2 regions of the Corynebacterium amycolatum genome follow, and region 2 is predicted to be linked to the other one. Evidence: riboswitches for the same ligand, from Rfam matches in the RefSeq annotation. Region 2 holds a riboswitch; the other holds the start of a gene.
The links. A riboswitch is a leader RNA that binds a small molecule or an ion and turns the genes downstream of it on or off. The one in region 2 is predicted to bind cobalamin.
Positions count from the first base shown of each region.

Region 1: it holds a riboswitch for cobalamin, as region 2 does, so the genes downstream of both, I6J19_RS04875 (energy-coupling factor ABC transporter permease) here and metE (5-methyltetrahydropteroyltriglutamate--homocysteine S-methyltransferase) in region 2, are expected to answer to the same signal.

Region 1 is NZ_CP069513.1:1,092,051-1,106,686, forward strand. Features, by position in the region: gene pstS (phosphate ABC transporter substrate-binding protein PstS) at 1-987, shown strand, start outside; gene pstC (phosphate ABC transporter permease subunit PstC) at 1,224-2,267, shown strand; gene pstA (phosphate ABC transporter permease PstA) at 2,345-3,238, shown strand; gene pstB (phosphate ABC transporter ATP-binding protein PstB) at 3,287-4,063, shown strand; gene phoU (phosphate signaling complex protein PhoU) at 4,506-5,243, opposite strand; gene dusB (tRNA dihydrouridine synthase DusB) at 5,334-6,491, opposite strand; tRNA gene I6J19_RS04825 (tRNA-Lys) at 6,729-6,801, shown strand; gene I6J19_RS04830 (NUDIX hydrolase) at 6,877-7,407, opposite strand; tRNA gene I6J19_RS04835 (tRNA-Glu) at 7,608-7,683, shown strand; tRNA gene I6J19_RS04840 (tRNA-Asp) at 7,698-7,771, shown strand; tRNA gene I6J19_RS04845 (tRNA-Asp) at 8,309-8,385, shown strand; tRNA gene I6J19_RS04850 (tRNA-Phe) at 8,405-8,477, shown strand; gene I6J19_RS04855 (hypothetical protein) at 8,636-9,091, shown strand; gene I6J19_RS04860 (GNAT family N-acetyltransferase) at 9,199-9,480, shown strand; gene epsC (serine O-acetyltransferase EpsC) at 9,583-10,176, opposite strand; gene cysK (cysteine synthase A) at 10,291-11,223, opposite strand; cobalamin riboswitch at 11,525-11,792, shown strand; gene I6J19_RS04875 (energy-coupling factor ABC transporter permease) at 11,860-12,642, shown strand; gene I6J19_RS04880 (energy-coupling factor ABC transporter substrate-binding protein) at 12,681-13,058, shown strand; gene cbiQ (cobalt ECF transporter T component CbiQ) at 13,055-13,792, shown strand; gene I6J19_RS04890 (energy-coupling factor ABC transporter ATP-binding protein) at 13,795-14,619, shown strand.
Region 2 is NZ_CP069513.1:949,295-963,930, reverse strand. Features, by position in the region: gene I6J19_RS04205 (Pls/PosA family non-ribosomal peptide synthetase) at 1-1,225, shown strand, start outside; gene metE (5-methyltetrahydropteroyltriglutamate--homocysteine S-methyltransferase) at 1,532-3,841, opposite strand; cobalamin riboswitch at 3,881-4,052, opposite strand; gene I6J19_RS04195 (Dyp-type peroxidase) at 4,267-5,388, shown strand; gene ppk2 (polyphosphate kinase 2) at 5,628-6,527, opposite strand; gene I6J19_RS04185 (DIP1984 family protein) at 6,681-7,157, shown strand; gene groL (chaperonin GroEL) at 7,614-9,239, opposite strand; gene I6J19_RS04175 (dipeptidase) at 9,606-10,991, shown strand; gene I6J19_RS04170 (2-isopropylmalate synthase) at 11,217-11,771, shown strand; gene I6J19_RS04165 (Na+/H+ antiporter subunit A) at 11,991-14,636, shown strand, end outside.

The DNA of each region.
Region 1 (14,636 bases), 140 kb from region 2:
TTGGCTGACGTCACTGGTGAGCTGCAGGGTGAGGGCGCTACCTCGCAGCAGCGCGCTATGGACCTATTTGCCACCAAGTTTGAAGAGACCGGCTCGACTCTGTCGTACAACGCATCTGGCTCTGGTTCCGGTCAGACTCAGTTCATTGCTGGCACCGTTGCTTTCGCTGGCTCCGACTCTCCGCTGAAGGAGAAGGACGGCAAGGACCAGGTTGCAGAGGCTAAGAAGCGCTGCGATGGTAACGATGCATGGCACCTGCCGATGGTTATCGGTCCGGTTGCCGTTGCCTACAACCTCGAGGGCGTTGATGTCACTCTGACCCCGGCACTGGTTGCTGAAATCTTCGACGGCAAGATCACCAAGTGGAACGACCCGAAGATTGCTGAGGTCAACAAGGACGCGAAGCTGCCGGAGAAGGACATCAAGGTTGTCTACCGCTCTGAGGAGTCCGGTACTACTGATAACTTCATGAAGTTCCTGAGCGCTGCTGCTCCGGAGCAGTGGAAGCACGAGGCTTCCAAGTCCTTCCCTACTGCTACTGGTCAGGGCGCTAACGGCTCGGCTGGTGTTGTCAACGAGGTTTCCAATATCGACGGTGCTATCACCTACGTTGAGTCTGGCTTCGCGGAGGACAAGGGTCTGGGCATCGCCAAGATGGACTTCGGCCATGGCCCGGTTGAGCTGAACAACGACACCGTCGGTAAGGCTCTGGATTCCGTCACGTTCAAGACTGAGGGTCACGACATGGTTGTTGACACCGACGCTCTGTTCGCAATGGATGAGGAAGGCGCTTACCCGCTGGTTCTGACCACCTACGAAATCGTCTGCTCCGCTGGTTACGACGAGGAGACTCGTGACTTGGTTAAGAACTTCCTGAAGGTTGTTCTGGAAGAGGGCCAGGGCCCAGAGCTCGAAGAGCTGGGTTACATCCCGGTTCAGGGTGAGTTCAAGGACAAGTTGTCCGCAGCGGTTGACGCTATCAAGTAATTCGTTGCGCGCAACGCGGGTGAAAGCAGAGTTGGCTCTGTTGTTACCCGGTTGGCGCGAGGATTACTTCAGCCGGCCACGCAGATTTGAGCTGTAGGCCGAAAACCTGACGTAGACCGGTTGGCTTTATACATCGACACCTCAGTTGATTGGGTACCGCTCGTAGAGGGGTATTGAGGCCAATCGGTCTTCATGTGCGTTGAAGCACAAATCACTTCTACTTAGGAAATGAGATCATGAGTTCCTCGACTCCCATTGAAGGGAAGCAGGAGGCTGTAGACAGCAGTCTGTTGCAGTCCTCAGCACCGCAGGTGGATTCCTCCGGCGACGAGAGCTCGGAAGAGCAAGCCATTCAGTCCGGCGTTGTTCGTCCTGGTGACCGAATCTTCAAGATTCTGGCGGTAGGATCTTCCGCATTGGTGACTGCTGCCATCATCGCAATTGCAGTGTTCCTACTCCTGCGCGCAGTTCCGGCAATGTCCCGTAACGAAGCGAACTTTTTCACCTACACCGAACGATGGAACCTGGCGGATACCTCCGCCATGTACTTCGGTATTCCGAACATGTTTCTGGTGACCGTCGCGGTTTCCATCCTGGCGCTGATTCTGGCGATGCCGGTTGCGCTGGGTATTGCCATCTTCCTGACTGCCTATGCTCCAAAGAAGATGGTTAAGCCGCTGGGATACCTCGTGGATTTGCTGGCCGCAGTGCCGTCGATTGTTTACGGTCTGTGGGGCTTTATGGCTCTCGGTCCGGCATTGGCTGGTCTGTACGGGTGGTTGGCTAAGACACTGGGCTTTATCCCGATGTTTGCCCTGTACCCAAACTCACCGGCCTTCGAGACCGGTCGAAACCTCTTCACCGGTGGCATTGTGCTAGCAATTATGATTCTGCCGGTTATCGCGGCTACCACCCGTGAGGTCTTTGTTCAGACCCCGCGTGGTCACATTGAGGCATCGCTGGCTCTCGGTGCGACCCGTTGGGAGATGGTCAAGCTGGCCATTCTGCCATTCGGTCGTTCTGGCTTTATCTCCGGCTCGATGCTGGGTCTGGGACGCGCCCTCGGTGAGACGATGGCTCTGTACCTCGTAATCTCCCCGTCCTCGGCATTCCGTGGCTCGCTTTTCGACGGTGGTACCACCTTCGCAACCGCAATTGCTAATGCGGCACCGGAGTTCAATGACAACCTCAAGGCCGGCGCTTACATGTCCGCAGGTTTGGTGCTGTTCTTGCTGACCTTCGTGGTCAACTCCGCAGCCCGAATGATTGCGAAGAAGTAGCAAGGTCGTAGGAAAAGAAACGAGAAGTAACAATGACTAGTTCAACTACTGATTCTTCGCCTCACGGCCCCGCAGACATGGTCCCCACCACGGAGTCGGCATTCACCCAGATTAAGGGTTCCCGCAAGGTAGCGGACAACGTCTCCACGGTCCTCATTTACTGCTGCATGGCTCTTGCCCTAATCCCGCTGGTGTGGGTTCTCTTTGAGCTTGTCGTCCGAGGTACCCCGTCACTGCTGAGTGGTGAGTGGTGGACTGCTTCCCAGCGCGGTGTCACCGTTGGTGCGTCTGCCGGCGGTGTTGCTCACGCAATCGTCGGTACCTTGGTTCAGGCTCTGGTCACAACTCTCATGACCGTGCCGTTCGGTATCTTCGTCGCCATCTACTTGGTCGAGTACGCAGGTAACTCCCGCTTGGGCAAGGTCACCACCTTCATGGTCGACATCCTCTCCGGTGTGCCGTCGATCGTTGCGTCGCTGTTCATCTACTCGATGTGGGTGGTCATGTTCGGCATGAGCCGCTCCGGCTTCGCCGTGTCGCTGGCACTGGTTCTGCTGATGCTGCCGATCGTGGTCCGCAACACCGAGGAAATGTTGCGCATCGTTCCGCACGAGTTGCGTGAAGCCTCTTACGCTCTGGGTGTTCCGAAGTGGAAGACCATTTTGAAGATTGTGCTCCCGACCGCACTGTCGGGCATCGTCACCGGCATCATGCTGGCCGTCGCCCGCGTTATGGGTGAGTCCGCACCGATGCTGATTCTGGTTGCAACCTCGCGAATCATTACCTACAACCCGTTCGGCCAGTCGCAGTCCTCGCTGCCACTGTTCATGCTGGACATGTACAAGGCCGGTAATACCGGTGCGGCATTCGACAAGATGTGGGGCGCAGCGCTCACGCTGGTTCTCATCATTGCCCTCATCAATATCCTGGCGCGCGTCGTATCCGCCAAGTTCTCCGTCAAGAGCAGTTAATGCTGGGCGCCTAACGTCCGCTATTTCAAGGAAGGTTTTTGAAAGACCATGGCTAAGCGCCTAGACCTTAACGATGTCAACATCTACTACGGCGATTTCCACGCTGTGCAGAACGTCGACCTGCACGTCCCGCCGCGTTCCGTTACCGCATTCATTGGCCCGTCCGGCTGTGGTAAGTCCACCGTGCTCCGTTCGCTGAACCGTATGCACGAGGTCATCCCGGGTGCCTACGTCACTGGCGAGGTGCTTCTCGACGGCGAAAACATCTATGGCCCGAAGATCGACCCGGTCTCCGTTCGTAACACCATCGGTATGGTGTTCCAGCGTCCGAACCCGTTCCCGACCATGTCCATCGAGGACAATGTCGTGGCTGGTCTGAAGTTGGCCGGTGTTAAGAACAAGGCTCATCTCCAGGAGGTTGCCGAGAAGTCCCTGCGCGGCGCCAACCTCTGGGATGAGGTCAAGGACCGCCTGGACAAGCCGGGCGGCGGCCTCTCCGGTGGTCAGCAGCAGCGTCTGTGCATCGCACGCGCAATTGCAGTTGAGCCGGAAGTTCTGCTGATGGACGAGCCGTGTTCCGCACTGGACCCGATTTCCACCCTGGCAATCGAGGACCTGATTCACGAGCTGAAGGAAGAATTCACCATCGTCATCGTGACCCACAACATGCAGCAGGCAGCTCGTGTGTCCGATCAGACCGCATTCTTCTCCCTCGAGGCAACCGGTAAGCCGGGTCGCCTGGTCGAGGTTGGCCCGACCAAGAAGATCTTCGAGAATCCGGACAAGAAGGAAACCGAGGACTACATCTCCGGTCGCTTCGGCTAAACGCTTTGCGTATGCCTTAATAGCCAAAATAATCAAAAAGCAAGAGCCCCGTACCTCGCGTGCACACGCGTGAGGTACGGGGCTCTTTTTGTTGTTGCGGTTTATGAGATTGCTATGTCGAGCACATGTTTTGCCACCCGATTGTCTAACCGCGGAGGTGTTTTGTGCCGGGGCACACAGTTTTTGTGGCGGGATCAAACAGTTACTGACTAGGTTTATGTCAGATGAATAACGTTTACTCGCAGTAAAGTGTCATAAACCTAGTCACTTTCTCGGGGTGGGGCGGTGTTTGGCTGGGGCGGTGTTTAGCCTGGTGTGACTTAAAAACGGCTCCACTCCGGCCTGAAACCCGCCGAGCAGTCCAACACCCAGCTCAGCAGCACAACACCCAGCCCTCCTGAGCAACCCAACACTCACCCCAGCAGCCTGCAACTTCACGAACCTACATCCGCAGGTGACGCTCCAAGGCCTGCAGGCGTTGGTTAAAGCTGCGCTGGTCGCGCTCGTCCTCAAGCTTGTCCAGGTAGACATCGCGCTTGTAACCGGTGGCCAGGTAAACAATCCGGGCCGCAACCTCGACGGCGTGATCCGCGTAGCGCTCGTAGAAGCGACTCAGCAGGGTGACATCCACCGTCTGCGCGGGGGTGTGTGGCCAATTATCGTCGTTGGTCAGCGTAAACAGGTGCTGATGGATGTCGTCGATGCTGTCATCGGTCTTATCTAAGGCCAATGCCTGGTCAACGTTGTAGTCGATGAGTACCTGACGGGTTTCGTGCGTCATCTGCTCAGATACCGCGGCCATCTCGCGGAAGAATCCCTCCACGGGCTCCGGCAGTGCCTTGTTCGGGTGGCGACGCCGGGCAACGTTGGCAATATGCACACTCAACGCGCCCATGCGGGAGATGTCTTCGACAATGTAGAGACCACTGACAATCTGCCGGAGGTCACCAGCTACAGGAGCTTCGCGTGCCAACAGTTCAAAGGCTCGCTGCTCCGCATCCTGGCGCAGGTCCTCGAGAGAATCAATCTGGGAAAGAACGGTTTCAGCCGAGACTAAATCAGCCTCAAAGAGGGCCTTGTTCGCAAGCTTGTGCATGGATCCAACTCGGTCACACATCACAATCAGACTGTGGGCCAAGTTGTCCATTTGTTCTCGGTAGACAGTGCGCATGCGTTCCATAGTAGGCAATCCTCAACAAGGTCGCGCGTTAGTGGGGAGCCCCCAATTACCCCTCGTAAAGTTATGTAAACACTCGCTCAGAACCGAAGCTTAGCCACCGGAGTGCATAATCTCCGCGCCTTCAGGCACGGTGTCGTCCTCCGGGTCGTCCAGCCAGCCCTCCGGCAAGACCACCTTTGCAGGGGATCCCTGTCGGCCGCGGGCGCCGTCGGCGTCCTCCGGGCGGGCGTGGGCGCTGGGGCCGTCGTAAAGCGGCGTGAGAATCTCGTCGAGCGTTGCCAGCGAATCGACGCGTGCGAGAGACTTGCGCACCTCGCCGCCTGCCGGGTATCCCCGCAGGTACCAGGCGATGTGCTTGCGCAGGTCGCGGCAACCCTTACGCTCGCCCTCGTGCTCCACGAGTAGTTCCGCGTGACGACGGATAATCCCCGCGACCTCACCAAATGTTGGTGCCGGCGGCACTTCTTTGCCACGCAGCTCGGCGGACAACTGCGCGAATAGCCACGGGCGACCAAGGCAGCCACGACCGACGACGACACCGTCGCAGCCGGTCTCGTCGAGCATTTTGCGGGCATCGGTAGAGGCGAAGATGTCGCCGTTGCCAAGCACCGGGATATTGCTGAAGCCGGAGTCGACCATGTGCTCCTTCAATCGCTCGATTTGCGACCAGTCGGCGTGACCGGAGTAGCGCTGCGCCGCGGTGCGGGCGTGCAGAGCCACAGCCTGGGCACCCATCTCGGCGGCGATGCGGCCGGCATCGAGATGCGTGTGGTGCTCGTCGTCGATACCGACGCGGAATTTCACGGTCACCGGAATGTCGGTGCCCTCCGTGGCCCTGACAGCAGCGGCGACGATGTTGCCGAAGAGGCGGCGCTTATACGGCAGTGCTGAACCGCCGCCCTTGCGGGTAACCTTAGGTACCGGGCAGCCGAAGTTCATATCGATGTGGTCGGCGAGGTTTTCGTCGACGATCATCTTCGCGGCCTCGTAGGTCCACTTTGGGTCAGTGGTGTAGAGCTGCAGGCTGCGCGGGTTTTCGTTGGGCGCGAAGGTGGTCATGTGCATGGTCTTCTCGTTGCGCTCGACCAGTGCTCGCGCGGTGACCATCTCGCAGACATAGAGGCCGGAGACCGTGCCTGTACGCTGCAGCTCCTGCTCGCGGCACAGCGTGCGGAATGCCACGTTGGTGACACCGGCCATCGGAGCGAGTACCACGGGGGAGGCGAGCTCAAAGGGGCCGATGTGCATGTGCGCGGACGTGGCATCGGCGGGCTTGGCGGCGCTGAGTGGACTCGTGGAGGTATCTAACACGTACAGTATTGTGTCACGCTGAACTGCCGTTTTCGAATCTGTTTTGGTCGGCCGGTTGGATTGGTCGTGCGTTTGACTGCGCTCATTTATCCCACGAGTGTTTCAGTAGTTCCATCGCAAGTGTGGGGTGATTATTAAAAGTTGGCGCGCAATTGCTAGGCTATTTTCTTGCGCGGGCCTTTAGCTCAGTTGGTAGAGCTACGGACTTTTAATCCGCAGGTCGCGGGTTCGAGCCCCGCAGGGCCCACAAGCACGCAAAACCCCAGGTCATTAGTAACCTGGGGTTTTGTCGTATCTTGCCTGTTTTGCCCTTTCGCGGCAGCTACTTCTCCCGCTTGTGGTAACCCATTCGCGGCTTGAAGCCCGCGGGGTGCTTGAGCTGCGCGACAGCATCGGCGACTATTAGACGGAAGCGTGGCTTCATAGGTGGCATCTGTGAGATCTGAAACCATCCGACTTCGGTCGATTCGTCGTCAGCGACATGGGGGACGTCGTCGCCAACAACACTGCAGCGCATGGCGATATCCACGTAAGAGGTGACATCGCCATTGGGGTATTCGACAGGGCCGACGGCGCCGGTGCCGAGCAGGGCCTCGACTGTGACATCGAGTCCAGTTTCTTCCTTTACCTCCCGCACGGCGGCGTCGTGAGGCTGCTCGTTTGGGTCGATGATTCCGGTAACTGGAGTCCATTCCCCATTATCGGAGCGGCGAACCAGCAATACCTCAGGCAGGGCGTACATCGGTGCATTCGGCGGAACATCGCGAATGACGACAGCTGTGACACCGGGGAGCCATAGCGGAGCGTGGCCTATTTTTTCGCGGAGCTGAACAATGAAATCCGGAGTTGCCATAGTGACGAGCTTATCGGAGCGCTAATAGTGCTTTCGTAAATAGTAAGAAATTCCAGTTCAGCTGTGGATTTTGGGAAAAGGGTACTTATCCTCTATAGTTCTTTACGTTGCCAAGAGCGCGCGCAAATACAGTGTTCATGCACTGCAGAAGTACGCGGAATGTGTCATTGAGTGGCCAGCTCTTTGCAGCGTCAAGTCGGGCTCCCATCGTCTAGAGGCCTAGGACTCCGCCCTTTCACGGCGGCAACACGGGTTCGAATCCCGTTGGGAGTACCACTAAAAATCATGATGGCCCTGTGGCGCAGTTGGTTAGCGCGCCGCCCTGTCACGGCGGAGGTCGCGGGTTCAAGTCCCGTCAGGGTCGCAATTCTAAACACCAGTTCCGGTTGGAGCTGGTGTTTTTTGCTTTTGGTTAGTGGTGCGCTGGGCGTCGGTATGTGTGGGGGGGCAAAAAGTGTGTTTGATTCTCAAGATAGTGACTGCCCCCCCAACTGCGGCAGCTCCACAACCCGGGGTCAAGTAGCAAAACTGACAGTCCGAAAGATTGCGGGCTGCACAAGCGAATGTGGGCTGCAAATGTGAAACTGTGCGAGTTTATGACACTTCCAGGCCATTTTTCGGGCCATTTTTGACATAAACGCAGTCAGTAACTCGCATTAAGAGCTAAGTGGCAAAAAGCGTCCACCCGGCGACATACTGAGCGGACATACTTTTGTCTGTTAACCCGTCGCTGCCACCGGGGTGCCACAGTCTAGGTTGCCCCGAGCCCCGGGGCCAGATGTCAGTTTTCAACTTAAAATATCTGCTATGAACTGGCGATTTGCTTATGTTTAGCGCTGTTCTGTAGAGTAACAACTCGTGCGCAGCGCTGGTAATCCAGAAAGATGAGCACAGCATTTAAGGCCCTGTGGCGCAGTTGGTTAGCGCGCCGCCCTGTCACGGCGGAGGTCGCGGGTTCAAGTCCCGTCAGGGTCGCCACTTGATTAATTTCAAGTCTGGCCAGATAGCTCAGTCGGTAGAGCGTCCGCCTGAAAAGTGGAAGGTCAGCGGTTCGATCCCGCTTCTGGCCACAATTAATCCCCAGTCCGGAAACGGACCGGGGATTCTTTGTTTTTACCAGGTGTTTGTCGCGGGAATCGTCGTAAAGCAAAGTGCATTGCGCCGTGCGAAAACCTTAAAGTGGGGGAAATTAAACCGCGTGCACACCCTAGCGGATAGGATGTTGTGCATGAGTAAGGAATTCGCCTCAGCAGGAACGCTGTCCCACGATAAGACGCTGCCGTGGGTCGTGCGCATCTTCGTCTACACGGATGCTGAGGGCAGCCAATCGGCTGCTGAGAAGGTTCGTGGGGTGCTCGCGGAACTGATTCCGGATCAGGAAGTCAACGTCTACGAGGATGTCATGCCCGATGTGGGGCGCACCTCTTCGCTCGCTGATTTGTGGGCGGAGGCCAACCCAGGCATGGATCCGGGGGATCGGAAGCGTTATCGCATCAGTGTGGTGGCTCCGGGGCTTTCTCACTGCGAAATGGCGGATTTGGCAGGCCCGCTCGCTGAGGCCGTCAGCCCGGGGTGGGCAGAAGGTGAGGCTGCGGCTAAGGTCGCGAAGGGCGATGTCCCGTGCCGTGTCGCTGTCGGGCGTGCCGACGAGCACCCGGGCGAACCCCCGCTAGTGCAGAATTAGCCAGGATTCGGAATTAATCCGAAGCGAGAGCTGTTATCTGGGTTACATCCTAAGAGTCGTTTGCAATGACGACGCTTCACAACCACGAGAGGGAAGTGATTCCGAAAATGGCACACACTATTTCGCATGATGAGGCCGGTCAGCGCTACGTTCTCACCGTAGAGGGAGAAGAGGCCGGTTTTGCCGCTTACACCCCGGTGGAAGGTGCCCTGGATTTTGACCACACGGTAGTAGATGGCAAATTCCGTGGACAAGGCCTGTCCAAGCCGCTTATCGCAGGTGCGCTGGATGATGTTCGGAAGAACAACCGCAAGATTCGCACCAGCTGCTCCGCTGTTGCCAACTTCGTCGAGAAAAACCCGGAATACCAGGATCTACTGGTTGACTAGTCGCTGAAGGGCAAAGAACGCATAAAGAAACCGACCGGCTGCTCACGATAGCAAGAGCAGCCGGTCGGCTTATTTATGCGTAGAGATAGCTTTAGGGCAGGGCTAGATGAAGTCCCCGTCACCCTGGACGTACACCGCCGGATCGCACAACGGCTTGTGTTCGCCGGGCTTGGCAGGGCGTACGCGGCCCGGAATCCCTATCACGATGGAATCGGGTGGGCAGCTGTGGGTGACCACGGAGTTGGCGCCAATCGATGAACCCGCACCAATTGTGATCGGGCCAAGGACTTTCGCACCTGCCCCGACGGTGACGTTGTCCTCCAGAGTTGGGTGGCGTTTTACCTTCTCCAGTGAGCGGCCGCCGAGTGTCACACCGTGGTAGAGCATGCAGCCGTCACCGATCTCTGCGGTTTCACCAATGACGATGCCCATGCCGTGGTCGATGAAGAACCTTCGGCCAATTTGAGCGCCCGGGTGAATCTCAATACCAGTCAGCCAACGGGAAAACTGTGCGAGTACTCGTGCAATGCCCTTGAAAATCCCGCCTCGTTTCCAGAGGCGGTGCGAGAATCGGTGAATCCAGATTGCGTGTAGGCCGGAGTAGACAATGGCATTTTCTACATCACTGCGCGCAGCTGGGTCATGCGCACGGGCATTGTCCAGATCCTCTTTGAGGATTCGGAAAAAGTCACTCATGGGCGTCAATTCTATCTGGTCGGAAGTGTGGGCAATGCAAAACCCGCTTGCCGACGGAAAGTGCCAGCTAGCGGGCTCTGCAGAGAAGGTTACGGGCGCTTATAGCGCTTGGTTTTAGTCGCGCAGGTCCTCGTACAGGATGGAGGAGACGTAGCGCTCGCCGAAGTCAGGGACAATCACGACGATGTTCTTGCCCTCAGCCTCCGGGCGGGCTGCAATCTCGAGAGCAGCCTTGATGTTTGCACCGGCGGAAATGCCGCCGAGGATGCCCTCGGCTGCAGCAACCTTGCGGGAGACCTCAATAGCGTCCTCGTTGGTAACCGCAATAATCTCGTCGAGAAGCTCCTGGTCGAGAACCTCTGGGATAAAGTTTGCGCCCAGGCCCTGAATCTTGTGCGGGCCGGCGGTGCCCTCGGTCAGCAGTGGGGAGGCCTTCGGCTCAACGGCCACCAGCTTGATGTCCGAGTTGTGCTTCTTCAGCGTGCGACCAGCACCGGTAATGGTGCCGCCGGTGCCGACTCCAGCCACGAAGTAATCAACCTTGCCGTCGGTAGCTTCCCAGATTTCTTCACCAGTGGTTGCCTCGTGGATAGCCGGGTTGGCCGGGTTGGCGAACTGGGAAGCCAGGATTGCATTGTCGGTGTTAGCCACGATTTCGTTGGCCTTATCGACAGCACCGCGCATGCCATCTGCGCCCGGGGTGAGTACAAGCTCAGCGCCGAATGCGCGCAGAACGACGCGGCGCTCCTGGCTCATGGTGTCCGGCATAGTGAGAATGACCTTGTAACCGCGGGCTGCGCCGACCATTGCCAGCGCGATACCGGTGTTGCCCGAGGTACCCTCGACGATGGTTCCGCCCGGATTGAGCTCGCCAGAGCGCTCGGCGGCATCGATAATTGCGTTGCCGATGCGGTCCTTGACCGAGTTGGCAGGGTTGTAAAACTCCAGCTTGGCAATCACGTTGCCCGGCAGGCCCTCGGTAACACGGTTGAGCTTAACCAGCGGGGTGTTGCCGATCAGTTCAGTGACATCGTTATAAATAGTCATTAATCTTATCCATTCCGGAAATCACAGAGGACTTCCTAATGAGTTTTCGCGTGTAGCCGTAGTGTACGCCTGATGCTGCAATTAGTACAGACCAGTTCGTCTATTTTGGGAATTGCGTGGGGAAGGGGGCTGTTAATTCCGGTGTTACCACCGTCACAGCCGCCGCGGCCGGCACCGTCGCAGTCACACCGCTGATTTCGCAATGCTCCTGCTCTTACCACGTTAACGCTATGTGATTGCCCTGCTCGTCTTTACCTCCATTGTGAGGGTAAAGAGCCGTAAAGTTCCTTAGAATCCACTATTCTGAGACGTGATTTACGGTGCACGGGAATGCCTTGTAAATAGGCAGCGGCCCTCGCCACTGTGATTGGGCGCGATTGCGGCCGTTATCTGCACAGCGGTTATATGCGATAACCGAAAACGCAGGCAATGGATCCGATGATTGCGGTGCTTCGTCGAAGCCACTCAGGGGGACTCAAACCTTTGGGGAAGGAGGCGAGGCATTAATAGAAGTGTGAAGCTTTCCTCAGCCCATTAGCCAGGAGACCGACTGTAAATCATCCAATTCGCGTCCGCGGATTGGCGGTCGAGCGGTGCTGTCGAGGTGAATAGCGCCGCAGAAAGAAGATTTACATCATGCATATTGCTGAGGGATTTCTCCCAGTTACTCATTGCATTGGGTGGGGTGTAGCTGCCGCTCCCTTTGTCATTCACGGCGCAGTTCAAGCCAAGCGCACTATGAAACAGCATCCCGGTAGCGGCATGCTGCTCGGTGCTGCCGGTGCGTTTACTTTCGTGCTCTCCGCAATCAAGATTCCATCCGTGACGGGTTCCACTTCGCACCCGACAGGTACGGGTTTTGGTGCTGTAATCTTCAAACCTCCGGTGATGGCGCTGCTTGGCTCCATCGTGTTGCTCTTCCAAGCAATCTTGCTCGCTCACGGCGGCATTACGACGCTCGGTGCGAACATCTTCTCCATGGCAATCGTCGGCCCGTGGGTCGGCTACGCCTTCTACGTATTGACTCGAAAGCTCGGTGGAGGCCTGCTGCCAGGTGTGTTTATGGCAGCGTTCTTCGCTGACCTCTCCACCTACGTCGTGACCTCCATGCAGCTCGCTCTTGCGCACCCGGCAAACCCGGGCGGTGTTGGCGGCGCGCTGGCTACATTCCTCGGCCTGTTCGCTATCACGCAGATTCCGCTGGCAATCATCGAGGCTCTCGTCACCGTCATTCTCATGCGCACCCTGCTGGCAGTGGCACACACTGAGCTCCTCGATCTCGGCTTCCTGTCCCGCTTCGGCGATGCGCCAGCACCGGCGCTGGAGGCGAAAGCTGCAGACACCACAACCAACGCTGTTGCAGGGTCTGCCACTTCGCAGAATGCTTCAGCTGCATCCGTATCCGGCCAGAAGCAGTAGCCGTCGTCAAGCGAAAAGAAGCGAAAGAGAGCACGATTATGAATGCAAAAAACAACGCGCAGATTGTCGACGCACAGGCAGCTAGCCGGCCGAAGAAGAACTCCGTGTGGGGCAGCGTCGGTCTTATTGTCCTGGTAGTCGTAATTGCCATGTTCCCGCTGTTCTTCAACTACGGCGACGACGACGCAGAGGAGCCGTTCGCCGGCACTGATGCCACCGCTACGGAGACAATTCAGGAAATGGACCCGAACTACGAGCCGTGGTTCGAGCCACTCGTCGGCGAACTGCCGGGTGAGGTCGAGTCGGGTCTGTTCGCGCTCCAGGCCGTTATCGGTGCTGGCGTCCTGTTCTACGTTATTGGCTTCTACCGAGGGAAGGCTGCTGCGCGTTCAGACAAGCGCGAGAAAGAGCAGTGAATGCGCTAGAAGCCGCAGCGGCGCGCAGCGCTTGGGCGCGCCGTAACGTGGGCGAAAAGATCCTGCTGCTCGGTGGGCTGTTGATTCTGGCGGTTGCGCTTCCGCCAATTCCCTTTGCGCCGGTCATTGCGGTCATTGCTTGGTTTATTGCGTACATAGCCCGGGTGCCCCGCAAGCTGTATGTGGCAATGGTGCTGGCACCGGCGGTTTTTGTGCTCGTCGGCGCGTTTCCGATTTTGGTAGCGCTTACTCCCGACGGTCTCGCGTGGTCGCCGGATGGCCCGCAGCGAATGGCGCAGGTTGTGATGCGTTCGTTTGCGGGTATCAGCTGCACGATGGTCTTTGCGCTGACCACTCCGATTTCGGAGCTCATTGCGTGGCTCGACAAACGTGGCATGCCTCGGTACCTGACGTACCTTGCTGAAGTGATTTATCGGATGACTGGCGTGCTGATTCACTCCGCGCACTCAATGACAGAAGCCCAAGCGCGACGTCTTGGGCACTCCACGCGCCGGGCGATGATTCGTGATGTCGCGGCGCAGTCCGCCAGCCTCTTTGTCATCGCTTTTGCTCGAGCCCGCAAGATGCAAGAAGGAATTGAGCTGCGTGCCGATCCGAGCGCAATGAAAGTACTGGTTATTTCGCGGCCGAGCCAGCCGAAGTTCCTCGCGATATCCAGTGCATTACTTTTGTCGTTGATTGCGGCCTGGGCGCTGCTGAAATGGGGTGTATAGGGATGTCGATCAGTAGGAAAAATAGCGCTGATCGCGTGGATGGTGCCAGCGGCGCCATTGTGGAAGCGGCCGCAGTTACATTCGCTTATGACGAAACCCACGTCCTGAAAGGCGTGGAGCTGGCAATTTCGGGTGGCGAGCGCCTAGCACTATTGGGCGCAAACGGTTCTGGCAAATCCACGCTGTTGCGTATGCTCGCGGGAGCGTCTAAGCCCGATGGCGGTGAGGTTCGCCTTGATGGCACCGCCTATAAGTACTCCCGGCACGGCCGCAATACGGTTCGCCGCTCAGTACAGATGGTCACGCAGGATCCGGATGAGCAAATCTTCGCGGCTAGCGTGTTTGCAGATGTCTCTTTCGGTCCCGTCAACCTGGGGCTGGAGAACGAGGAAGTCGAGCGGCGCGTCCGAGAGGCTCTAGGCACCGCCGAAATCACCGATCTCGCCGAACGCGTCCCGCACCAGCTCTCCTATGGTCAGCGCAAGCGCGTCGCTCTCGCAGGCGCACTGGCGATGCACCCACGCGTCCTGCTTCTCGACGAGCCCTCCGCCGGCCTCGATCCGCAGGCGACCCGAAAGCTTGCACACACGCTCGATCAATTGCGCGATCAGGGCACAGCCGTCGTCGTCGCCACGCACGATATCGACTTCGCGTGGAATTTCGCCGATCGGGCAGCAGTGCTTGCCGACGGCAAACTGCGAGTTGGCTCCAAAGAGGAAATTTTGGCGGATCGACGGTTGGTCGAACATGCTCGATTGGCTTTGCCTTGGGCGCCCGTAGTCTCCAAGGCGATTGGGCGAGATGTGCTCCATCCAGAAGATGTTTAGGCGAGCGGTTTGGTTGG
Region 2 (14,636 bases):
CATCGGCCTGAAGCCGGGAGTGTTCCCGGTGCGTTCGCGCGTGGGTTGGCAGTCCTGGGCGACAATTCGCCTGATGGATGCTGCTCGTCACGACCTGTTCTTCATCTACGCCTCCATGCTGACTCCACTGTGGCTGCGTGCACTGGGCGCCCAGATTGGTCACGACAGCGAGGTCTCCACCGCGATTGGTATTCCGAAGTTCTTGCACGTCAAGGACGAGTCCTTCTTGGCTGACGACACCATGGTCGGCAGCTACGAGCTCGGCGGCGGTTGGCTGCTGGTAGGCGACTCCCGCATCGGCAAGCGCGCCTTCCTGGGCAACTCCGGCATCACGCTTCCGGAACGCAAGCTGGCGAAGAACTCGCTGGTGGCCGTGCTGTCCTCTACTCCGAAGAAGACCAAGTCCGGTTCCAACTGGTGGGGTTCGCCACCAGAGCGCATGCGCCGTGTGGGAACCGTCTCCAGTGATGAGTCGGCGCAGACCTACCGTCCGACTACGGGGTTGAAGGTCGCCCGCAGCATTGTGGAGACGCTGCGTGTCCTGGCGCCGATGGTCTCTCTCATGCTGGCGACGATCACGCTGTTTAGCCTGCAGGGAATTGGTATGTTCACCGCGGAGCTGGTCACTGCAGGTGGCGTTGGCGCTGCCCTGCTCGGCCTGGTGGTCGCGTGGCTGCTCTCCCCTGCCGTGCTACTGATTATTGGTGCGCTGGGGCTGCTCATCACGGTCGTGGCCAAGTGGGTGTGCGTCGGCAAGCACAAGCCCGGTGACCACCCGCTGTGGAGTAAGTTCGTCTGGCTCAATGAGCTGCAGGATACGTTCGTCGAAATGGTCGCCGCGCCGTGGTATCTGAACCCGGCGATGGCCACCGGCGGTATCGCACGCGCGATGCGGCTGCTCGGCGCGAACGTTGGCCACGGCGTGTGGCTGGAGACGTACTGGCTGCCCGAGACCGACCTGATCACGATCGAGCGAGGTGCTTCTGTCGGCCGCGGTTGTGTCGTTCAGACGCACCTGTTCACCGACCGCGTGATGACGCTCGACACCGTCCACATCGGACACGGCTCCGTCCTGGGACCGCACTCAGTCGCACTGCCGGCATCTGTGCTTGACGACGGCTGCCGCGTCGAACCCGGTTCTCTCGTTATGCGCGGTGACCACGTTCCTGCGCATACCTCCTGGCGAGGTAACCCGATTGAGCCGGTAGTGGCAAAGAAGAAGTAGCCCGGCTTGTGTAGGGCTTTGTAGGAGCTTTGTTGGGGCCTTGTTGGGGCCTTGTTGGCACAACGGGCTGCAAATGTGAAACTGTGCAAGCTTATAGCACTTTCAAGCCATTTTTCGGGCAATTTTTGCTATAAACGCAGTCAGTAACTCACATTGGCCCGCTGCCGCCAGCCATAAACGCAGTCAGTTACTCGCATTGGGGCTAAGTAGGGCTAAGTAGCAAAAGGTGCCCACCCGGCGACACGCCGAGCGGACACACTTTTGCTACTTAACCCGCTATTTATTTTTCGGCTTTTTGGTTCCGGCTTACTCTGCTAGCTGCAAACGAGCCTGCTTCGCTGCGGCTACCAATACTTTCAGTGAAGCCGTAACCTCTTCCCAACCTCGGGTCTTCAGACCGCAGTCCGGATTGATCCACAGCAAGCTGGGGTCAACACTTTCGAGCGCATCTTCCACGAGCTGGCTGACTTCTCCGTCCGTCGGCACGCGAGGCGAGTGGATGTCCCAGACGCCTGGACCAATCCCACGAACGTATCCCTCATCCTTCAGCGCTGCGAGCACCTGCATGCCGTTGCGAGCTGCTTCGATGGACGTGACATCGGCGTTGAGTTCATCGACGGTGTCAATGAGCTCATTGAAGTCCGAGTAGCACATATGCGTGTGAATCTGAATCTCGTCAGCCACGCCAGAGGTAGCCAGGCGGAAGGACCCCACAGCCCACTTCAGGTAGGCGGACTGGTCCGCTTCATTCAGGGGCAACAACTCGCGAATGGCTGGCTCATCGACCTGCACAATCTGCGCTCCAGCGGCCACGAGATCTGCAATCTCATCGCGCAAAACCAGCGCAACATTATCCGCAGTGTCACCGATTGGCTGGTCATCACGGACAAACGACCATGCCAACATGGTCACTGGCCCAGTGAGCATTCCCTTGACGGGAAGGTCAGTCATGTTTGCCGCTGCCTTGTACCACTGCACCGTCATTGGCTCTGGCCTGGTGATATCACCGTAGAGGATCGGCGGCCGCACGCAGCGGGAACCATAGCTTTGGACCCAGCCATTGGCGGTCGCGAGGTAGCCGTCCAGCTGCTCCGAGAAGTACTGGACCATGTCGTTGCGCTCAGGTTCACCGTGAACCAGCACATCGAGCCCCAGTTCTTCCTGCTGTTCAATGGCAGATCGAATTTCAGCGAGCATTGACGACTCGTAGTCAGCTGGGGTGAGCTCTCCCGAGCGCAGCTGTGCACGTGCACGTCGAATGCTATTGGTCTGCGGGAAGGAACCGATTGTGGTGGTCGGCAGCGGAGGCAGGTTAAGGGTCTCAGCCTGAGCCGCCTGGCGAGCTGCAAACGGGGAACGGTTACGGTCGCTATCCTCGATTGCCGCCAAAGCTTCACGAACTTCAGGCTTAACAATCCGCTTCGATTCTGCCCTCGATGCCAGTGCTGCCCGGGACTCCCTCAACACCTTCAAATCCGCGGCATCGAGTTGGCGGTCATTCAACTTAGCATCAAGCGCCCTCGCCAAGAGTGTCACCTCGGCGATTTTCTCATCGCCGAAGGCCAGCCACTGCAGCACCTCGGCTTCTTCTTCGCTCGGGTTTTCCGAGGCCAGGGAGTACGGGACATGTAGCAGCGAACAGCTAGTCGACACCGCGATGGGGCCTCGAGCTGCCAGCTTCTCCAGCGTCGCCAGGGCTGCATCCAAGTCGGTGCGCCACACATTACGACCATCGACGATTCCCGCGACCAGCAGTTCCTTGCCAGTCCAATGCGGCAGCTCGGAGCTACCAGCTACCAGGTCGCAACCAATGGCCTGCACGCCTGTGCCAGAAAGGGTTTTCAGTGCCTGACCACCATCACCAAAGTAGGTCTGCACCCACAATTTGGCATTTGCAGACTCCGACACGCCAGCCAATTTCTCGTAGACCTGGCGAGTCCTAGCAAGTGTCACTTCGTCGAGGTCAGTGACCAATACCGGCTCATCGAGCTGAATCCACTCAAAGCCTTTCTCTCCCAGTTGAGCAATGACGTCAGCGTACGCATCGGTCAACTTTTCCAAAAGGCCAAGTGGGTTAGAACCATCGTCGGTACGCGACAGGCTCAAGTAGGTCACTGGACCAATCAAATGTGGACGCAACATGGTTGTGGCGCCATTGTTCAAGCTGCAGGAATCGTCCAACCAGTCAGTGAGGTCGATGGTGAATTCCGTATTGGCCGACAGTTCCGGAACGATGTAGTGGTAATTAGTGTCGAACCACTTGGTCATTGCGGATGCCGGCTGCGTCTTTGTACCGCGAGCGGTGGCGAAGTAGTGGTTAATCCATTCTGGCAGATTGGAACCGTCCGTTTTCGGGGCATCCTGGAAGCGGGCTGGAAGCACTCCAAGCAGCGCCGATGTATCCAGCATGGAGTCGTAGAACGAGCGCCCAATTGTCGGAACCGAGTCGATTCCCGCCTTCAGCGCCGCGCCGATGTAGCTATTGACAGTATTGCGCGCCGTCGCGGCCAGCAAGCCGCCGGTCGCCGGGTCGCGCCAGTAGTTTTCCAGAGCTCTTTTGAGCTCACGATTACGCCCTATCCGCGGAATGCCCGCGAGGGTTGCGTGAATTGCCATGATCTCGTGATTTCCTCGTCAGTCGTGATCAGCATCGGATATGAAATTGCACAACCGGCAGGCATTCGGACTTGTCATCACTGAAAAGATTGGTTATCAACGCGTCGGATAAACCAAAGTTCTGGCGGTGATGCTTACCGTTGCGGGACAGTTCCGGACTTGCACCGGGATTCCCCTGCATAACTCGAGGGCCTATTGCGCTAGGCTAAAAACACACCTTGCGCGGAAAACGTGCGATATGCAGCACTTTCCTTTATGAACTCCTTCGAGGCGGCTGTGGATGTGAAGTATATCGCAATATACAAATATCTCATTCACTTAGCCCCTCCCCAAGCCTTTGCTTTGAGCTCTCCTGCTGGGGCCAAAGTGATTAAGCTCGTAGTCATAAAGGCTATTTATCCCACCTTTTCAAGGAGTGACCTCGAGTGACACAGGCTTCCGAAACTTCCCTGAGGGGCGCCAAGATTCCGTTCGATGGTTCGGTCCAGTCAGGCATTGAACAGCCCGGCCAAGCGCATCTTCGCCTTGTCGCATTCGATTTGAAGGACGGCATCGACGCAGCAGATCTGAAGGAACTGTTCTCCTCGCTTACCGACGTTGCCCGCCGCCTCACCCAAGGCCAGGACATCGAGGGGTATCTGGAACCGGAAATGGTCGCAGCCACCGCAAACCTGACCATTACCGCGGGTTTCGGTGAGCGTATCTTCGACATCCTGGGCAAACCAGAGCGCAAGCCCGCTGGCCTGCACGATATCCCTGCTTTCCAACACGACATGCTTCGCCCGGAATGGAGCCAGTCGGACTTTGTGTTGCAGCTGTGCGGCGATGACCTCGTCACCGTTACCGCGGCGGCCAGATTGCTGGAAAAGAAAGCGGCTACATGGGCTACCGTGAAGTGGTTCCAGAAGGGCTTCTCCTACGCCTGGGGTTCGCAACCTTACGGCGCCACCCCACGCAACCCGCTGGGCCAGCTCGACGGCACCGTCAACCCTTCGACTCCAGAAGAATGGTCCGAGCAGGTGTGGATTGACTCAAAGGACAAGGCAATCAACAATTCCTGTGTCATGGTTGTTCGCCGCATCGCACTCGACCTGAACAACTGGGATGAACTCAGCACCGACGAACGCTCCATCGTTATCGGCCGTGACTTCCACACCGGCGCTCCTCTTTCCGGCGGCGAAAGCGAGTTCGATGAAGAGGACATGGACGCCATCGATGACAAGGGAGAGTACCTCATCCACCGCCAGTCTCACTTGGCACTGTCCCGTGAGCAGGACGGCCAGCCTGACGACGCCCTGCGTCGCCGCGCCTATGCATACGAAGACCAGCCCGGTGAGCCGGCCTTCCCGTTCCAAGGACCGAACGTCGGCCTGGTCTGGGTTGCATTCCAGAAGAACCCGGACAACCAGTTCAGCGCAATCCAGGCCCGCTTGGATCGCGGCGATCTGCTCAATGAGTGGAACCGCCACATCGGCTCCGCTGTGTACTGGATCGCCCCTGGCACCACCCCAGATTCCTACTGGGGCCAGGAGCTGATTGAGGGGTAGAGGGCTGCGGTCTGGCGGGCTACAGTCTGGCGGACTAAAAAGCTTACGGGCTGCAAATGTGAAACTGTGCGAGTTTATGACACTTTCGGGCAAAATTTCTGGCCGTTTTTGTCATAAACTCAGGCACTAACTCGCATCGCCCCGGCGCTGCCAGCCATAAGAAAACGCCCGCCGAGTGCCTGAGCACTCCTGCGGGCGTTACTACTAGACAAGAACTCTGTCAGTCACGAGCCACCGAACTAGTCACCAATCTGGTCGCGGCCACGCTTAACAATCTTCGGATCCGGAGTACCGACCAGCTCGTGGTCCTTCTCCGTGTACTCAAACTTGCTCAGCACGTAACGCATTGCGTTGATGCGGGCACGCTTCTTGTCGTTGGACTTAATGGTGATCCACGGGGACTCATCGGTATCCGTGTAACGGAACTGCTCTTCCTTCGCGCGGGTGTAGTCACCCCAACGATCCAGCGATGCGAGGTCCATCGGAGAGAGCTTCCACTGACGTACCGGGTCGACCTGGCGAATAGCGAAGCGAGTGCGCTGCTCTTTCTGGGTCACCGAGAACCACAGCTTGGTCAGCGAAATACCGGAGCCCAAAATCATGTTCTCCAGCATCGGAACCTCACGCAGGAACTCTGCGTGCTGCGACTCAGTACAGAAACCCATCACGCGCTCAACGCCCGAACGGTTGTACCAAGAACGGTCGAAGAAGACGATCTCGCCAGCGCACGGAAAGTGCTCAATGTAGCGCTGGAAGTACCACGAGGTGGACTCACGCGGCGACGGCTTTTCCAGAGCCACGGTACGAGCACCACGCGGATTCAGGTGCTCGTTAAAGCGCTTAATGGTACCGCCCTTACCAGCGGCGTCACGGCCTTCGAAGAGGATGATGTGCTTCTGACCAGTTTCCTTGGTCCAGTTCTGCCACTTCAGAAGCTCAATCTGCAGCTTCCTCTTAATAGACTCGTATTCCTTGCGCGTCATGCGCTCCTCGTACGGGTAGCCATCGCGCCAGGTATCAACCCGCTCACCGTCTGGAGTGACCAGTACCGGATCGTCCTCATCAGAATCATCGACGACGTAACCTTCGGTCTTCGCCAAATCGACGATGTGGAATTCCTCTTCATTCTTGTCAGCCATACCCTTTATCCTACTGAATTTCTCTGCCACACGTCCCCCATGCGGGTGCCCTTACCTGCAATTTCCCAGCAGTTAACGTTCCGTCTTACCGAAACTGAGGGGTGGGACTGCACGCAGCGACCGTCGATAAGCACTGCGCGTACAATAAATGCCATGTTGTTATCCGAGGCTCTTGCCGCACGATCCGAGGTCTCTGACCGTCTCGCTGAAATTAATCGCCGTCTCTCGCTGGTTGCTCAGGTGCAGGAAGGCGATACGCCTGATGAAGATCCGCAAGCACTTATCGCCGAAGCCGAGCGTCTGATGACACGCTTCGAATGGCTGGTGCGCTCGATTAACGCAACGAATTCCGCTACTGCCTTCGAGGACGGAACGCTTAGCGACGCACTTGCGAAGCGCGACCACCTGCTAACACGGCGGCGGTTCTACACCTCCGCAGCCGATCAGGGCTCTGGGCGGCGGGATCGATACTCAGCTTCGGAGATTCGCTATGTCGCCACCGTGGATATCCGGTCGCTGCGCCAGAAAGCCGACAAGGCAGCGAAGGAATACCGGGACTTGGATACCCGTATTCAGCAGGCGAACTGGTCGACGGAGCTTATAGAGGCCGAGAATAAGCCGGCCGAGTAGCTAAGCAGCAAGGGCCGTTAGTGAAACTGGCAGAGCGGAAATTGCGGAATAACCAGTAAGACTCGTTAGCGGGATTTGTAGAATCTAAAAAGTCGGTAGTTGCATCCAGATTGTCGGCGAGCGCGACGGCCCGTCTCTGGCCTTAAAGAGGCACCAAGGATCTCACCTCTGTACTGAGGCAACAGGATGAATAACAGACAGTCCTCGGCATTGCGTACATGGGTACAGATCATCGGTTATTTTTCACTACCAAGCGCTGAGGCGTCTGATGCAACGAGGGTGGGTTCGGGGACTTAAAACTTTCGTCAAATTACACAGAAAAAGCGCCGCTGAGGGACAACCCTCAGCGGCGCTTTTTAGGCTAACTCAAGCAGTTAGAACCTGGGTGCCAGCTGAAAAGTTCAGGCTCGGCTGCAGCTACCAGCTACAGCCATGCCTTAAGCCCATGGCCTTCGTTTAGAAGCCCATGCCACCCATCTCGTCGCCACCCGGCATTGCCGGCATAGCCGGTTCCGGCTTGTCAGCAACAACAGCCTCGGTGGTCAGGAACAGAGCCGCAATGGAAGCGGCATTCTGCAGTGCGGAGCGGGTAACCTTCACCGGGTCGTTGATACCAGCTTCCATCAGGTCGATGTACTCGCCGGTAGCAGCGTTCAGGCCCTCACCCTGCGGCAGGGAAGCAACCTTCTCGGTAACGACGCCCGCCTCGAAACCAGCGTTCAAAGCAATCTGGCGCAGCGGTGCTGCGAGGGCCGCACGCACGATGCGGACACCGGTTGCCTCGTCGCCGGTCAGACCCAGCTCGTCGTCAAGCACGTGCGAGACCTGCAGCAGTGCGGAACCGCCACCAGCGACGATGCCCTCTTCCACAGCAGCCTTTGCGTTGCGGACGGCATCCTCAATGCGGTGCTTGCGCTCCTTGAGCTCGACCTCAGTTGCGGCACCAGCCTTGATGACTGCAACACCGCCGGCGAGCTTAGCCAGGCGCTCCTGCAGCTTCTCCTTGTCGTAGTCGGAGTCGGAGTTCTCGATCTCAGCGCGGATCTGATTGACGCGGCCCTCGATAGCGGACTGCTCGCCAGCGCCCTCGACGATAGTGGTCTCGTCCTTGGTGACGACAACCTTGCGAGCGCGACCCAGCAGCGGCAGGTCAGCGGTCTCGAGCGACAGGCCGACCTCCTCAGAGATGACCTGGCCATCAGTCAGGATAGCCATGTCCTGCAGCATTGCCTTACGACGGTCACCGAAGCCCGGAGCCTTGACAGCGACAGACTTGAAGGTGCCGCGGATCTTGTTGACGACCAGGGTGGACAGAGCCTCGCCCTCGACATCCTCAGCAATGATCAGCAGCGGCTTGCCGGACTGCATGACCTTCTCCAGCAGCGGCAGCAGATCCTTGATGTTGGAAATCTTGCCGGAAACCAGGAGGATGTACGGATCCTCCAGAACGGCCTCCTGGCGCTCCATGTCGGTGGCGAAGTAACCGGAGATGTAGCCCTTGTCGAAGCGCATACCCTCGGTCAGCTCCAGGTCGAGACCAAAGGTGTTGGCCTCTTCCACGGTAATGACACCTTCCTTGCCGACCTTGTCCATGGCGGTGGCAATCAGCTCACCGATAGCCGGGTCAGCAGCGGAGATACCAGCGGTAGCAGCAATCTGCTCCTTGGTCTCGATGTCCTTAGCGGACTCCAGGAGCTTCTCGGTAACAGCCGTGACAGCCTTCTCGATGCCGCGCTTGATGCCCATCGGGTTGGAGCCAGCAGCAACATTGCGCAGACCCTCGGAAACCAAAGCCTGAGCCAGAACGGTAGCGGTAGTGGTACCGTCACCAGCGACATCGTCGGTCTTCTTGGCAACTTCCTTGACCAGCTCAGCGCCGATCTTCTCGTAAGGATCCTCAAGTTCGATTTCACGTGCAATGGAGACACCGTCGTTGGTGATCAGCGGTGCGCCCCACTTGCGCTCGAGGACTACGTTGCGACCCTTCGGGCCCAGCGTAACCTTGACAGCGTCTGCCAGGGTGTTCAGACCCGTTTCGAGACCGCGGCGGGCCTCCTCGTCAAATGCAATCATCTTAGCCATGAGGTTTGAAGAATCCTCCGTCTATTTATGTGGCACTTACATTGGAAGTTGACCCAGGCGCCCGCGACGGCATGTGATTCGAGGGAAGCGCCGCCCTCTCCATCACCGGAGTCAACACTGTACTTTTTAACGACTTTCCAACACTTGTTTCAGCGTGCGCTGCAGTATGTGCTGCAGTTTGCTGCAACTCGCATACAACACACACATACACAAGGTGTGAAGTTGTTTTTATTAGCACTCAATTGGAGCAAGTGCTAATTCACTTTTTTAGCACTCAACCCCCTAGAGTGCAAGGTTAAGCGCCGTAACTCTCAACGTCGATGCCACTGCCAACGTCATCATGGTTGTGCGCCTACACTGTCGCACATGAGCATTATTAATAAGGAACTCACGGACGCCCTGCGAGACCACATCTCCAGCCAACGCGAGACCATCCGCACCCAGCTGACCGAGCTGGTGGCTTTCCCCTCCGTACACGGCACCGAAGAAACCAAACAGGCTTGCATTGACGCAGCTCAGACGGTTACCGAGATGTACGCAGAGCTGGGCATCGAACTGAAGGCGCACCACACCGTCGACGGCTCGATTGCACTGTCGGGTTTCGTCCCCGGGTCGTCGGAAAGCGCGAAGACCGTACTGCTCTACTCCCATTACGACGTCCAGCCGGCGGGCGACGAGTCCGCTTGGACCGCAGATCCGTGGACGCTCGACGAGCGCGACGGTCGCTGGTACGGCCGCGGTACTGCCGACTGCAAGGGCAACGTGGTCATGCATCTAGCTGCGCTGCGCGCGCTGCGTGACGACGCGCTTGCAGGCCGCGTCGACATGCCAAACATCAAGCTCATCGTGGAAGGTTCCGAGGAGCGCGGATCGGCGGGCCTGAACAACCTCATCGCCACGCAGCCGGAGCTTTTCGACGCCGACGTTATCCTCATTGCGGATGTCGGCAATGCCGAGGTTGGCCAACCGACACTCGTAACCACTCTGCGCGGCACCGCCGATGTGGAAGTTCGCGTCGATGCGCTTGAACAGCCTGTTCACTCGGGCATGTTCGGCGGCGCGGCTCCGGATGCACTCGCGGCGCTGATTCGTATGCTCGACAGCCTGCGCGATGAAAATGGCTTTACCTCTATTGACGGCTTGGACTGCTCGCAGCACTGGGAGGGCCTGGATTACGCGCCAGAAACTTTCCGTGCCGATGCGGGTGTGCTTGACGGCGTAGACCTGATTAGCAACGAGGACACTTCCGTCTCCGACCTGACCTGGGCTCGTCCGTCTGTGATTGTGACCGGAATCGATTGTCCACCAGCGACCAATGCTGTCAATGCAATCTCATCGACCGCTATGGCGCACATCAACTTCCGCATCCCAGGCGGCGTCGACCCGGCCGAAGCACAGGACGCACTGGAGAATCACCTGCGCGCACATGCTCCGTGGGGCGTGAAGGTGACGGTTGAGCGCGACGAGTTGGCGAACCCATTCCGGGCCAATGTTGAGGGCAAAGTTGTGCAACTGGTTGCCGACAGCCTGTCGGCCGCCTACGGCAAGGAAACCGCAAGCATGGGCGAGGGCGCCTCGATCCCTCTGTGCGCCACTTTGTTGGAGGCCGTACCAGGTGCTGACATCGCGCTCTACGGCGTGGAAGAGCCACAGGCCCGCATTCACTCGGCCGACGAGTCGGTGGACCCGAACGAGATTCGCGACATCGCTATTGGCGAGGCAGTTTTCTTGGCTTCCGTCAACGGAATTTAAGTCAAAGCCAAAAATATTGGCTGAATGACTTGTGTCACATCTTTTTTCTGTAGTAAGGTTCGACCCATGCAGCAGAACATTCTTATTCGAGTAGCGAAGGCTACGAACCCCGGTGGAGGCCGACAGGACTGACCCCTCCACGCGGGGTCTCTGGCCGCAACTTCTCGAAGCACTTGGTTGGTCCGCCACTCACAGCAAAGCAATTAAGCAAAGGACCAGAAAAGAATGTTTTCCACTCGCACCCAGAAGAATATGTCCACTTCGACGACCTTCACGGGCAAGCGCCCTTCGTTGGAGCACCAGGACAATGGCAATGTGCGAACTTATTCCGACGATCCGTTTAGGGCTCGCTTCGGACATCGCCTGCCTCGTGGCTTGAGGCAGGAAGCCCGTGGCATGAACTGGCAGAAGTTCAAGGACACTTACTCCCCCACTAACGGCCCAGTCCAAATCAAGAATTTCGAGGCAACCCGTGGCACCCTGGGCCGCTGGAACTTCAACGCTGATTTGTCGCTGACCGACAAGGACGGCCACACTCGCACTTTCACCCAGGAAATCACCGCTATGGGGCCGGTGTCGGCTTGCACCAACTTGCTGGCTGATGCAGGTTACCGCGTTGAAATCGTGGAATTCCACCAGTTCGAGATTTTCGAAGCTACGGCTACCTTTGTCTACGCAGGCCACAACAATGACCATGTGTGGACCATGGGCTTTGGCCAGACTCCGGAGGCTTCTGTGCTCTCCGCTTTGGTCTGTGCTGCTAACCGCCTGCATGGCTAATGCGCAGGTGACATTCGAGTAGCGCACGAGTAAGAAGTGCACCGATTTTGGGGCTTGGCAGTCGATTGCCAAGCCCCAAAAAATACCCAAATCCTCACCCCCGAATTTTCACCACACCGGAAAAAATTTCCCATTTTCTCACACTCGGTTAACCCCGTTTTGGATACTTAAATCCCTAAAACGGGGTTGCATGAACCGGTGGGTTCCATTCATTATGGAATGGTGACTTCCCTCCTGTGCATCCTGTTCCTTACGGCAGCGATTGCACCATGGACGATTAAGTGGCTCGGAACCCGCGGGTTCCTCGTTCTCAGCCTCCCTCTGGCAGGTGGCGCTATCTACACCGGTGCCCATCTGGTTCGCTTAGCTCTAGCGAATGCAAACGGGGAAACTTCCGCAATCACGCAACCCGCCGTCACGCATTTTTCGTGGATGCCCATTATCCACTTGGATGTAAACCTGCGATTAGGCCCTATTGAATCGCTCTTCGGCACACTGGTTTTGACCATCGGCTTTCTCGTACTGGTGTATTGCTCCGGATACTTCGTCAATCCGCCGCCCGGAAAACGCCGTCGCATAGGCTCCTTCGCAGCCCAGATGGTTGCCTTCGCCGCGGCTATGTACGGCCTGGTCATCAGCGACAGCATCATGCTGATGTTTGTCTTCTGGGAAATTACCTCGGTTCTTTCCTTCCTCCTGGTGGGCTACTATGCCGAGCGAGCTTCCTCCCGTCGCGCAGCAGGGCAGGCGCTCCTGGTCACGACACTTGGCGGGCTAATCATGCTGGTCGGTATCGTCCTGATGGGAGTGACCACCGGGTTCTGGAACTTCTCCGACCTCACAGCACCTGGCGCGCTGACCACGTCGCAGCTAAACTCCACGGCGGTCTCCACAGCAGCAATCCTGCTGGTCATCGGCGCACTTTCTAAGTCCGCTATCGCGCCCTTCCACTTCTGGCTGCCCGGCGCAATGGCTGCCCCTACCCCGGTTTCTTCCTTCCTGCACTCGGCAGCGATGGTCAAAGCCGGTGTGTTCCTGGTCGCCCGCCTCGCGCCAACTTTCAACGCCACCAGCGCGTGGCAACCAATCATCATCCCGCTCGGCCTTTTGACCATGATCATGGGCGGCTGGATGGCTCTGCGCCAGAAGGATCTCAAGCTGATCATGGCGTATGGCACTGTCAGCCAGTTGGGATTCATCATCACGGTAGCGTCGATAGGCACCCGCGCGACGCTACTGGCCGCCCTGGCGCTGACTCTCGGCCACGCCATGTTCAAGGCCACGCTGTTTATGATCGCGGGAACGATTGACAGGCTGACTGGTACGCGCGATATCCGTAAGCTCTCCGGGCTGGGCAAAAAGTCGCCACAGCTGCTGGTGATTTCGATTCTCGCTGCCGCCTCGATGATGGGTGTGCCGCCGTTCTTCGGCTTTGTCGCGAAGGAAGCGGCGCTGGAGGCCACGCTCAATGCCGAGCCGCTGCACGGAATGCCGTCGGTGTTCACCACCATTGGCCTGGTCGTGGGATCGATTCTGACCGTGGCGTACTCTCTGTACCTACTGCGTGCCGCTTTTGCGACCAAGTCCAGCACGCACGCCAGCGGTGGTGGCACTTCTCCTGCCGTCGCCGAGATGGATTCCCCGACCTGGGATCAGATTGGCCCGGCATGGCTGCTCGCGCTGGCAGGTTTGGTTTTCGGCCTGGTTCCGCGCGTCCTCGACTCGATTATCTCGCCTTACCTCACCAGCGCATTCCCGAATACGGAAGCAGAATCGCACCTGGCTCTCTGGCACGGATTCACCCTTCCGCTGGCGCTGACGGCCACAATTCTGCTCGCGGGTGCCATCATGCATTGGCAGCGTAATCTGGTGCGTCAGCTGCAGTTTGATCAACCGGCTCTCGGTAGTGCCGATGCGCTTTACGACGGAATCCTGGACTTGGCCCGCCGTCTTTCTCTCCGTGTCACTGCTGCGACCCAGCGTGGTTCCCTCCCGTTAAATGAAGCGGTCATTTTGCTGACCCTCATCGTGCTGTCCATCGGTGCGTTGTTGCTCGGCGAGCGCGATGAGCTGCGAATGGAACTGTGGGACTCAGCTCCGCAGGGTGCAGTTGCGCTCATCATGATTATCGCGGCGCTGGCCGCTACCCGGCAGAAGAACAGGCTTTCCGGAGTCATCCTGGTAGGCGTGACCGGCTACGGCTTGGCCATTATCTTCGCCATGTTCGGCGCACCTGACTTAGCTCTGACGCAGCTGCTGGTTGAGACGGTCTCAATGATTATTTTCGTGTTGGTGTTGCGTACGCTCTCCCCGCGGGCACCGGCATCGAACCCGAGGTGGACACGACACCGTGCTTGGTTGGCCATTGCAGTCGGTGTCACGGTTCCCGTGTTGGCCGCCTACGCCATGGGCTCCCGTCGTACTGAGCCAATCTCGGGTGACATTCCGCCGCTGGCGCACGATATTGGACACGGCCAGAATGCAGTCAACGTACTGCTTGTCGACATCCGCGCCTGGGACACCTTCGGTGAAATCACCGTGCTGGTGATGGTGGCTCTGGGGATTACCTCACTGGTCTTCCGCACGCATACCATGCATATGCGTTCAAAGATTAAGCCGCAGCGGAATCGAGCTCGCCGCACCAACCGTTGGTTGAACACTCTCGATGAGTCCGGTGAAGCCGAGCGGTTGCGCTACCCGATCATGGTGCTGGTGGCATCGCGCGTGCTCTTCCCCGCCATGATGGTGGTTTCCTTCTATCTCTTTTTTGCCGGCCATAACGATGTCGGCGGTGGCTTCGCCGGTGGTCTCGTGGCTGCGCTGGCACTGACCATGCGTTATCTCATCGGTGGTCGTCGTGAGTTG